Regions from separate parts of the Pseudarthrobacter raffinosi genome, predicted to be linked through region 1. Evidence: riboswitches for the same ligand, from Rfam matches in the RefSeq annotation. Region 1 holds a riboswitch; each other region holds the start of a gene.

What was found. A riboswitch is a leader RNA that binds a small molecule or an ion and turns the genes downstream of it on or off. The one in region 1 is predicted to bind cyclic di-AMP.
Region 2: it holds a riboswitch for cyclic di-AMP, as region 1 does, so the genes downstream of both, NG697_RS20905 (NlpC/P60 family protein) here and NG697_RS21245 (M23 family metallopeptidase) in region 1, are expected to answer to the same signal.
Region 3: it holds a riboswitch for cyclic di-AMP, as region 1 does, so the genes downstream of both, NG697_RS03260 (C40 family peptidase) here and NG697_RS21245 (M23 family metallopeptidase) in region 1, are expected to answer to the same signal.
Region 4: it holds a riboswitch for cyclic di-AMP, as region 1 does, so the genes downstream of both, NG697_RS17340 (C40 family peptidase) here and NG697_RS21245 (M23 family metallopeptidase) in region 1, are expected to answer to the same signal.

Annotation. Positions count from the first base shown of each region.
Region 1 is NZ_JAMXBG010000033.1:6,856-9,048, forward strand. It holds gene NG697_RS21245 (M23 family metallopeptidase) at 18-863, opposite strand; cyclic di-AMP (ydaO/yuaA leader) riboswitch at 867-1,061, opposite strand; gene merT (mercuric ion transporter MerT) at 1,214-1,525, shown strand; gene NG697_RS20400 (TlpA family protein disulfide reductase) at 1,645-2,106, shown strand.
Region 2 is NZ_JAMXBG010000044.1:1,651-3,843, forward strand. It holds gene NG697_RS20900 (heavy-metal-associated domain-containing protein) at 248-544, opposite strand; cyclic di-AMP (ydaO/yuaA leader) riboswitch at 738-933, shown strand; gene NG697_RS20905 (NlpC/P60 family protein) at 937-1,698, shown strand; gene NG697_RS20910 (hypothetical protein) at 2,033-2,193, shown strand, end outside.
Region 3 is NZ_JAMXBG010000002.1:309,765-311,957, reverse strand. It holds gene NG697_RS03265 (aggregation-promoting factor C-terminal-like domain-containing protein) at 1-743, opposite strand, end outside; cyclic di-AMP (ydaO/yuaA leader) riboswitch at 958-1,128, shown strand; gene NG697_RS03260 (C40 family peptidase) at 1,132-1,995, shown strand; gene NG697_RS03255 (protein adenylyltransferase SelO) at 2,065-2,193, opposite strand, start outside.
Region 4 is NZ_JAMXBG010000020.1:48,134-50,326, reverse strand. It holds gene NG697_RS17345 (C40 family peptidase) at 1-244, opposite strand, end outside; gene NG697_RS17340 (C40 family peptidase) at 414-1,088, opposite strand; cyclic di-AMP (ydaO/yuaA leader) riboswitch at 1,159-1,321, opposite strand; gene NG697_RS17335 (M23 family metallopeptidase) at 1,469-2,193, opposite strand, start outside.

The sequences.
Region 1 (2,193 bases):
CGCTGCCGGAGGCCTTGTTACAGCCAGGCTGAGGGATCGACCGTCTGGCCGTTAACGATGACTTCGAAGTGGAGGTGGCAGCCGGTGGAGTTTCCGGTTGTGCCGGCAATCCCGATCCGCGCGCCGGTTTCAACGGCTTGGTTTATCCGCACTCCGATCGTTTCGAGGTGGTTGTAGGTGGTTTGGAGGCCGTTCCCATGGTCAATGACAATACGGTTGCCGCCGCCGTAGGGGCTGAATCCGGCTTCGATGACAGTCCCCTTGCCGGCGCTGAAGACTTCCGTGCCGCATCCGGCGGCGAAATCCTGGCCCGTGTGCAGTTCACCTGCCGCTCCGGTCAGTGGATTGGCCCGGTATCCGAACGGTGAATTGAGCACCGGATCTAAAACGGGGGAGCTGAGCCTGGCTCCGGCCGGTGGAACTCGTTGTCCGGAGGCCTGCGCTTTGGACGCCTCTACCATTTGGGGGGACGCGGCTTCTGCGGCGGACTTCTCCTGTGGCGAAGCAGCGGGTGCCAGGCTGGGAGGGGCCGGGGGCGCCGGGTTGGTGGTCACCTCCGTGCGCCCAAAGTCCAGCTGTGCACCGGCTGTGGCAGTCACGGGCGCAGGCGCGGCCGGCGCTGAAGTTCCTGCTGCCGCTTGGGGGCCGGTGTGGGTCTGAGGGGTGGCCGCGTGCGCGGAGGCCAGGGACGCTGTCAGGGCCACGCCGGAAGCGACGACTGCCAGGGCGATACTGCGTCCGCGGTGGCGGGGTGATGCGTCAGGGGCCGGTTCGGCGCGGCGGCGCCCGCGGGCGGGCCTGGTGGTGGCGGGCGGATGTGTGCCGGGCACAGGGGAGTACCCGGCAGGGGTGTGGATGTTCACAAAATGTCCTTCTGCCGGCGCCTGCGGGGTTAGCTGTCGGATTCGGGTCAGGAACAATAACCCGGCCCCTGCCCGCGTGCACCTTGACATGGCTGCATAGCGGTTCAGGGGCTTCACCCCAAGACGGCCAGAGGGCCGTCGCTGATGGGTTCCCCACCTCTGCCAGGTGAACTTGAACGGGCCGGGCAGCTGGCAGAGTTCGGCGCGCCGCCCGGGAAACGCCCTGTTGATGGCATTTCCTTACCAGTATTGACCTTCCACTATGGAGGAAGGTCAATACTGGGTGTACGAGCCTGACCACCCAATCGCCCGTTCCGGCCCCTTACGGCGGAGCGTTGAAAGGAACGACTGTGTCAACTACTTCCAAGGTCCAGAGCCGGACAGGGCTGGCCGTCGGCGGCTTTGTCCTGCTGCATGTGCTGTGCTGCGGGCTGCCGCTGCTGATCGCGGCCGGAGCACTGGGTGCAGCCGGCTCATTCCTGGGCAATCCGTGGGTCATCCTTGCCGCTGTGGCCCTGGCTGCGGTTGTACTGCTCTGGGCGCTCCGGCGCCGCCGGCCGGACGTATCGGGTGGGGTGGAGGACTGCTGCGCACCCGCCGCCTCCGCGTCCGACCAGGATCGCAACGCAGGCAGGACCACGCAGCCCACCGGCGGCCGGTGATCGACAGTCACCCTGGCAACAGGGCCGGGGACCGGGGGCCGCGGAGGTGGCCTTCATGGCAGACGGTTCTGGCGCTGCTGCTTGCCGGTGCCGCAGCAGTAACCCTGTTCGCATCGTTCATGTCCTCCTCTGCACCGCAGGCGGACCAGGCCGGAGAGGGCCCGGCGCCGGCGGCAGCAGCCACGTTTACCGCCCTGACAAGCCAAGGGGAAAAGGTGCCGGTGCCGGGCGGATCGAAACCGAGCGTGCTCTTTTTCTTCTCCATTGAGTGCGGCGCCTGCGGACCGGGAACCCGGGTACTCGCAGAGGTCCAGAACAGCTCACCTGCTGCCGTGAACTATGTCGCCGTGGACATTGCACCGTACGAAACGGCCGAGGAAATCAAAGAATTCCTGGCCGGGAACAACGCCTCCTCCCTGGCCTTTGCCTCTGACTCCGGGACACAGCTCATCACCGCCTACCAGATAAACCAGGTAAGCACCGCTGTGGTCCTGGACGCTGCCGGCCGGGAGGTCTTCCGCGCAGTGGAGCCAGACGCGGCGGAACTGCGGACGGCACTGGCTGCCGCGGGAGCCGGTTAAGCGAACCGTTACCTGGAAATCGGCTCAGATGTAACTGCAGATCTGTTCCGCGTCGCAGCGCTGAGGGTCGGCCGCCTCGGCGGTTGC
Region 2 (2,193 bases), on a different contig from region 1:
AATGAGGATCTGCTACGGCTTGGTATGGCTGGCCCCGGATAGGTCCACCATTTCACAGCACAGTCCAGGCATCATTGCCGGCCTGGACAACACCGGCCGATGCCGTGCACCCGTTCCAGCGCCGAGCGCGATGCCGGCCTCAGCGCCGGGGACGCGTTCGCCCCGTCAAAAGACACCCCACTCGCCTAACCGGTCTTCTGCCAGGGGCCTTGATGCCAATTGCTGCAAAGCGTGTAGCCGGCGGAGGTCACGGCCGCACACACAGCAAAGCTCTCGGCCGTACCGTGACTATCACCCGGGAACGACCGCCGGACACGAGGTCCACAAAGGCGGACTCGGCACCCTCAACGGCCGATACAGCCTTTTGAACGGTCTGGACGCAATGCCCGCACGTCAGCCCTTCGACAGCAAACTCGACTGTGCTGCCACTGGATACCGCTGCCGGAGCAGCAGCTGCACCCGGCAGCGGAAGAAACAAGGGGAAGCCTGGCTCTATCTTTTTGAGGAAGAATCGAGGGTGTGCTGGGGGTGAACGGCCGTGCAAACGGGTACGGCAACACCAGCCCGGACTTCCATGTCACTGACAACCCAAGAAGACGCATCCTGTACCCGGGCCGGGTATACAGAGCAAGTGCGCATCCCGTGCCACGGCGGACACGCCGTTACCGGAATGTGACAAACATTGCTGGTGTGAAGTACGGTCTAAGTCGTGCCGGTTTCTCCTTGAGGCGGCACTCCCGAACAGATTGCCTAACTCTGCCGCTGCCCGGGATCCGTTCACTTTTCGTCCGGCAGAGACGGGGAACCCATTATTGGCCTGCTTCTGGCAGGTCTTGGGGTGAAGCCGTGCCTGGTGCACTTTTGCGCCTGACGCGGCCGGGTGCCTCCCACCCGAATCCGACAGCTAACCTCGCAGGCAGTGGGAGAGGCCCTTTCATGCCCATGCGCAAAACTCACGGCCGCCGCCGCGCGGTCCCCCAGACCAGCACTCTTGCCGCACTGACCAAGTCCTTTACCGCGAATGCCGGCGGCGCAGGCCGCCAGGCCGCCGTCTTCGCAGCGGCTTCCGGTCTCGTGCTGACCAGTGGTATTGCTGCCGCCCAGGCGGCCGACGCCCCCGCCCAGCGCGAAGCTGAACCGGCCGCTAACCTCGAGGTCGCGAGCCAGATACAGGCCCCGCTGACCGCCGATGCCACCATCCAGATTTCCTTCGAGCGCCCGGTCGTGGAAACCACGCCCGCTCCCGTAGTGGAAGCCCCGAAGCCTGTCGTGGTAGCCGCGAAGGCCGCGGCACCCGCGGCCGCCGTAACGACCCCTGCACCCGCCTCGGCCAAAGTCACCGTCACCCCGCCTGCGCCCGCGCCGGCTCCCGCAGCCGGTGACATTAACTCCATCATGGTGTCCTCCGCCTACGCTCAGATCGGCATGATCCAGGACTGCACGCGGCTGGTCGAAAACGCCCTAAATGCCGCTGGCATCCCCGTCGGGGACCTGGGCCCGATGCAGTTCATGAACTACGGCACCGTGGTCACCGACCCCCAGCCCGGTGATATGGTCATGCAGCCTGGCCACGTAGGAATTTACGTCGGCAACGGCCAGGTCCTCAGCTCAGGCCTGAACGGGAAGAATGAAACCGCCGTGCACCCTCTGACCTGGATGACGTCCAAGGGTGCCGTCACCTTCGTCCGCGCAGGCTAACAAACCACTGAAGGCCGGTGATTCAATGCCTTGGGGGCACTGAATCACCGGCCCTTAGGATGCCCCTCCAACCATGCGCCTGACTCCTTCCGCAGGTCACCCGAAGGCGACATATAGCGGTGCTAAAACACCGCCATTTACTCCGCAAACCACAATTCTGAGGCGTATCCCATCTCTTTAGAGTGTCCGGCCAAGCCCCGCTTCCAAGGAAATGAGACATGACGCTCAATTCTGCCCCGCTGAGCAGCACGCGCAGCGCCACGCCGCACCAACTCCGGTATCGGCGCTACGGCTGCCTGCTCTCACACACCCGAAAACGAAAGACTCACCAGACATGACCGTTCAGAACGACCTCAGCCGCGAAGACGTTGCCTCCTATGAGGCAGAGCTCGCGAAACGGACTCCCTCGCTCTACTCGCGCTACATCGGCGCGATGCTCTACTTCATGGGCGCGGCCCTTATCGCTGGCGCCGTCGTGCACTATCCGGTCGACCC
Region 3 (2,193 bases), on a different contig from region 1:
CGGAACTCACCCTCCACCGCAGCGGTGGTGCCCTTGAGGGATGCCAACTGCGCGGTCAGTTCCTGGCCGTGCTCCTGCTGCTCCGCGATCTGCCTGGACATGGCCTGCTGGGCGGACTGGGCGGCGGCGAGCTTGGTTCTGGCTTCGCTGGACAGACGCTCGCGCTCTGCCCTGGCTGCCTGCTCCTGATCGGCCAGGGCGCGGGAAATGCGTTCGGCGGCTGCGGATTTGTTCACCAGGGCTGCAGTCTTGTCGCTGACGATCTGGACGATATTCAGGCCTTGGATGCTGTTGTTCTGCACGGCGTCGAGAGCAACGAAGAAACCCATGTTTGTGCCACCGGTCTTATACGACTGCGCCGCCAGGGCACCGATTTCCTTCTTGTACTGTCCCAGTTCGGCCGCGGCGCGTGCCGTCTGGGCGGTCAGGGCATCCACAGTGGAAGTGGCGGCCTGAAGCGCCGCTTCGGCCTGGGCGTACTCCGCGGCGGATGTCACGGCCGCATTGCCCAGCGCCTCCGCTTCGGCCTGAAGCCCGCCCAGCAGCCCGTTGATCCTGGTGACCTCTGCCGCTTTGCCGGCCTCGCTTTGCTTGGCGTTCTGCACGTCCTGCCACGAGGGATAGCCGCCGGGCGGGGCGTCGTCGGCGGCATGTGAGGGCAGCAGCGCAGCCGACCCTACCAGGGCGACCGCCAGCATGCCGGCGAGGGCGGGCAGCCGCATTTTTTGAACAATCCGGGACATAGTTGGTGAGCTTACCGGGCATATACGGATTACGGGGGTTGACCTGCAACATCGTTACCAGGGAGTAGAGAATTCGCGCTGACATACGAGTGAATTTCACTCCTACATTCCGTTACCGGAATGTGACATTGCCGCCGAGCAGAAGTTATGGTCAAACGGTGGCCCGGCTCAAGCCGGACCATTCCCGCCAGTATGCCGAGCCCTGCCGCTGACCGGGATCCAGTCGCTTTCCAGCTGGCAGGGACGGGGGAACCACGTTTCCACGGCTTCTTGCGAAGCCTTGGGGTTAAGTCGGTATCGCTCCGTTCAGTGCGGCGCCGCTACCGGCCGGGTATCTCCGACCCGAACCCGACAGCTCACCCCGCAGGCATGGGAGAGGCGATCAACCGTGTCCAAGAATTCCGCTTCCGCACGCCATCGTGTGGTTTCTGCCAGCTCTACCGTCCCTGTCGGCCTGTCGTCAACGGCCAAAGCACACGCCCTGACGTTTGGCCGTCCGGCCCTGGTGGCTGTTGCTGCATCCGGCCTGCTGTTCGGCATCGGCGTCCCGGCTCAGGCCGGCGTCCACGGCCCGGATGATGCCGGGACTGCCAACGCCCAGGTCCAAACCGGTGCGGCGGCAGCGGCTCCGGCCGCTGTTGCTCCGGCCCCCGCCGCAGCGGTCCCCGCCGCGGCCAACGTTCACACCGTCGTTTCGGGTGACACGCTGGGCCAGATTTCCGCCACCAACGGCGTCCCGCTCAACGACGTCCTTGCCGCCAATGGACTCTCGCTGACCACCATCATCTACCCCGGCGACCAGATCCGGATCCCCGGCGCCGGCTACACGGCACCGGGCGCCGCACCGGCTCCGGCGGCGAAGGCCGCAGCGGCGCCGTCCTCCGCCACCAACACCGGTATACAGCTGGCCTCAACGTCCGCACCGGCAGCCCAGGCTCCGGCCGGCTCGCTCGGCGCGGCCATCCTGGCTTCGGCCACTTCACAGCTCGGCGTGCAGCAGGACTGCACCGCCATGGTGGAGAAGGCGCTGCGCTCGGTGGGTAAGAGCGTGGGTGACCTGGCTCCCGGCCAGTTCTACCAGTACGGCACGGTGGTGGGCACCCCGGCCGCAGGGGATCTGGTCATCACGGCCGGCCATGTGGGCGTCTACGCCGGCAACGGCCAGGTAGTCAGCGGCGGGGTGGACGGTTACAAAACCGAAGTCCACTCCCTCAGCTGGCTCGCCGGAGCGTCCTTCGTCCGCGTAGCGTGATCCGACCATGCTCGACGGCGGCGGGCGGCACCCGGCCGCGCGCCGCCGTCGTCCATCCCTGGTGTTCGCTCAGGTCCCGCAGAAGGTCCGGTAGCTCCCGAAGTCTTCAGGGGCGGGGCCGGCGTAGCGTTCCAGCCCGGGGCGCTGCGTGTACGGATCGGCCAGGACGTCCACCAACCGGTTGAATGGGTCCAGGTC
Region 4 (2,193 bases), on a different contig from region 1:
TGATGGCCGGGGCGAAAACCTCAGCCTCAAGGTTCGAAGCGGACGCAGCTTCACGCTGGACGCCGGTGTCAGCCGCGTTCGCAGCGATACCACTGGTCAGGACAAGGCCGGAAGCAGCAGCGATAACCGCAGCCTGACGGCCCATGCCGCCGGCGTTGTCGCCGACAGCCTTGGCAATGACAGCCAGCGAGTTGGTCTTGGCGACCTCGGCGCGGTGCCGTGCAACAGTTGCACGTGTAGTCATTAATTTTCTCTCTTTCGTTTTCCTCAGGACCGCGTGGGCAGCCCAAGGGCTTTGGACGCGCCGGCATCTTGGGGGTACGCCGGCACGCCCCGAACGGGGATTTCGCGAAAAGTTTCCAGCGAAGAAACGGTTCCAGCAGCACAGGGCTGCAGGAACTGGATTGCAGGAACTACGGGGCCAGCGTGAAGAACGAGGAAGTGCCCGTGGAAGCCACAGAGTGCAGCAGGGTTCCCTGTGACGGGTTCAGCGCGCCGATCATCATGCCGTTGCCAACGTAAATGCCAACGTGGGCGCCGCCGTTCTGCATGACCAGGTCACCGGGAGACGGTGTGGACGTGGGCGTCATGGCAGTCCACGCATTGACGCGGGGAATGCTGATGCCGGCCTGGGCGTAGACCCACTGGGTGAAGCCCGAGCAGTCCCAGCCGTTGGGAGTGGTGCCGCCCCATACGTACGGGCGGCCGATGCCGGTGTAGGCGATAGCTGCCAGGCCCGATCCTGCCGCAGAGGAAACCTTGTCCGCGAGCTTGGAGGCCGCGGCCTCGGTTGCGGCAGCACCCTGAGCCCCGGTTTCGGAGGCCGTGGACTGCGCACGGACCGTCTCAACCTTCGGTGCCGGCGTGGTCTTGATCACGGGGCGCTCGAAGGAAACGGTAGCCGTGGGCGCCGCTGTTACGGCAAGTGCCGTCTGCGCGGAACCGGACTCGGTGGAGGCGGAAACGCCGGCGGTGGTATCCGCGGCGTTGGCCGGAAGCCCCATGCTCAGGATCAGACCTGATGCAGCTGCGATAACAGCAGCCTGGCGACCTACGGTCCCGGCATTGGCACTGACCGCCTTGGACACGGCGCCCAAGGGGTTGGTGCGAACCGGTTGTGCGCGGTGACGCGCAGAAGTATGGCGTGAAGACACGAAGGTAGCCTCTCCCAATGCCTGCGAGGTGAGCTGTCGGATTCGGATGGGAGTCACCCGGCCACGCTGCTTCACAGTGGAAGCTTTGCGACTTAACCCCAAGGCCTTCAGAATCGAAGACCAAAATTGGTTCCCCCGCCCCTGCCAGACGATGTCATGCGAACGGACCTTGAGCGGTGGCAGAGCTAGGCAATCCACTCAAGAACGTCAACTTCGGAAAAGTTGACGCGCTTTAGACGTTACAGGAGTTCCGAGCCAATGTCACATTCAGGTCACGGCACGTCGCTGCGATTCGAGAGTTGGCCATCATTTGGTCAGAGCCAGCCCGTGGGGTCAACGACTTCGCCATTGACCTGGACCTCGAAGTGGAGGTGGCAGCCCGTGGACGCGCCCGTGGTGCCGCTCAGGGCAACCACGTCGCCGCGGCTGACTGTCTGGCCTACCTTGACGCTGGCGGAGGAGAGGTGGTTGTACGTGGTTTCTAGGCCATTGCCGTGATCCACCACCACGCGGTTGCCGCCGCCGTACTGGTGCCAGCCGGCGAAGGTGACGGTGCCGCTGGCGGCAGCCAGGACAGAGGTTCCGCACTGTGCCACGAAGTCCTGGCCACGGTGGAAGTCTCCGGAGCCGCCGGTAATGGGGCTGACCCGGAATCCGAACGGGGAGACTGTAGCCAGCTGGGCCAGCGGCGAGCCGAGGCTTCCGGCAGAGGCCGCGCGGGTAATGGATCCCGCGGACTGTGCGCTCAGCAGCTGCTTCAGTTTGCCGTCGGGATCACCCTGGGTAACCACGGACGAGCGGCTGAAATCAATTTGGGCGGCGGCTTCGGCGGTAACTTCGGGCTGCGGAGCAGCGGAAACGGCCGATGCGGCCTGGCCGGGTGCCGGAGTGGCCATCACGGGGCCGGTCACAGGAACCGTCACGGTGAGAACCAGGCCTGTTGCTGCCAAGGCGATGCCGGCCTTCTGGCCGAGGCCACTGGCGGCGGCGAAATCCGTCATCTGCCGGAAGGGTCCCCGGCGGCGGCGGGCGTCCCGCT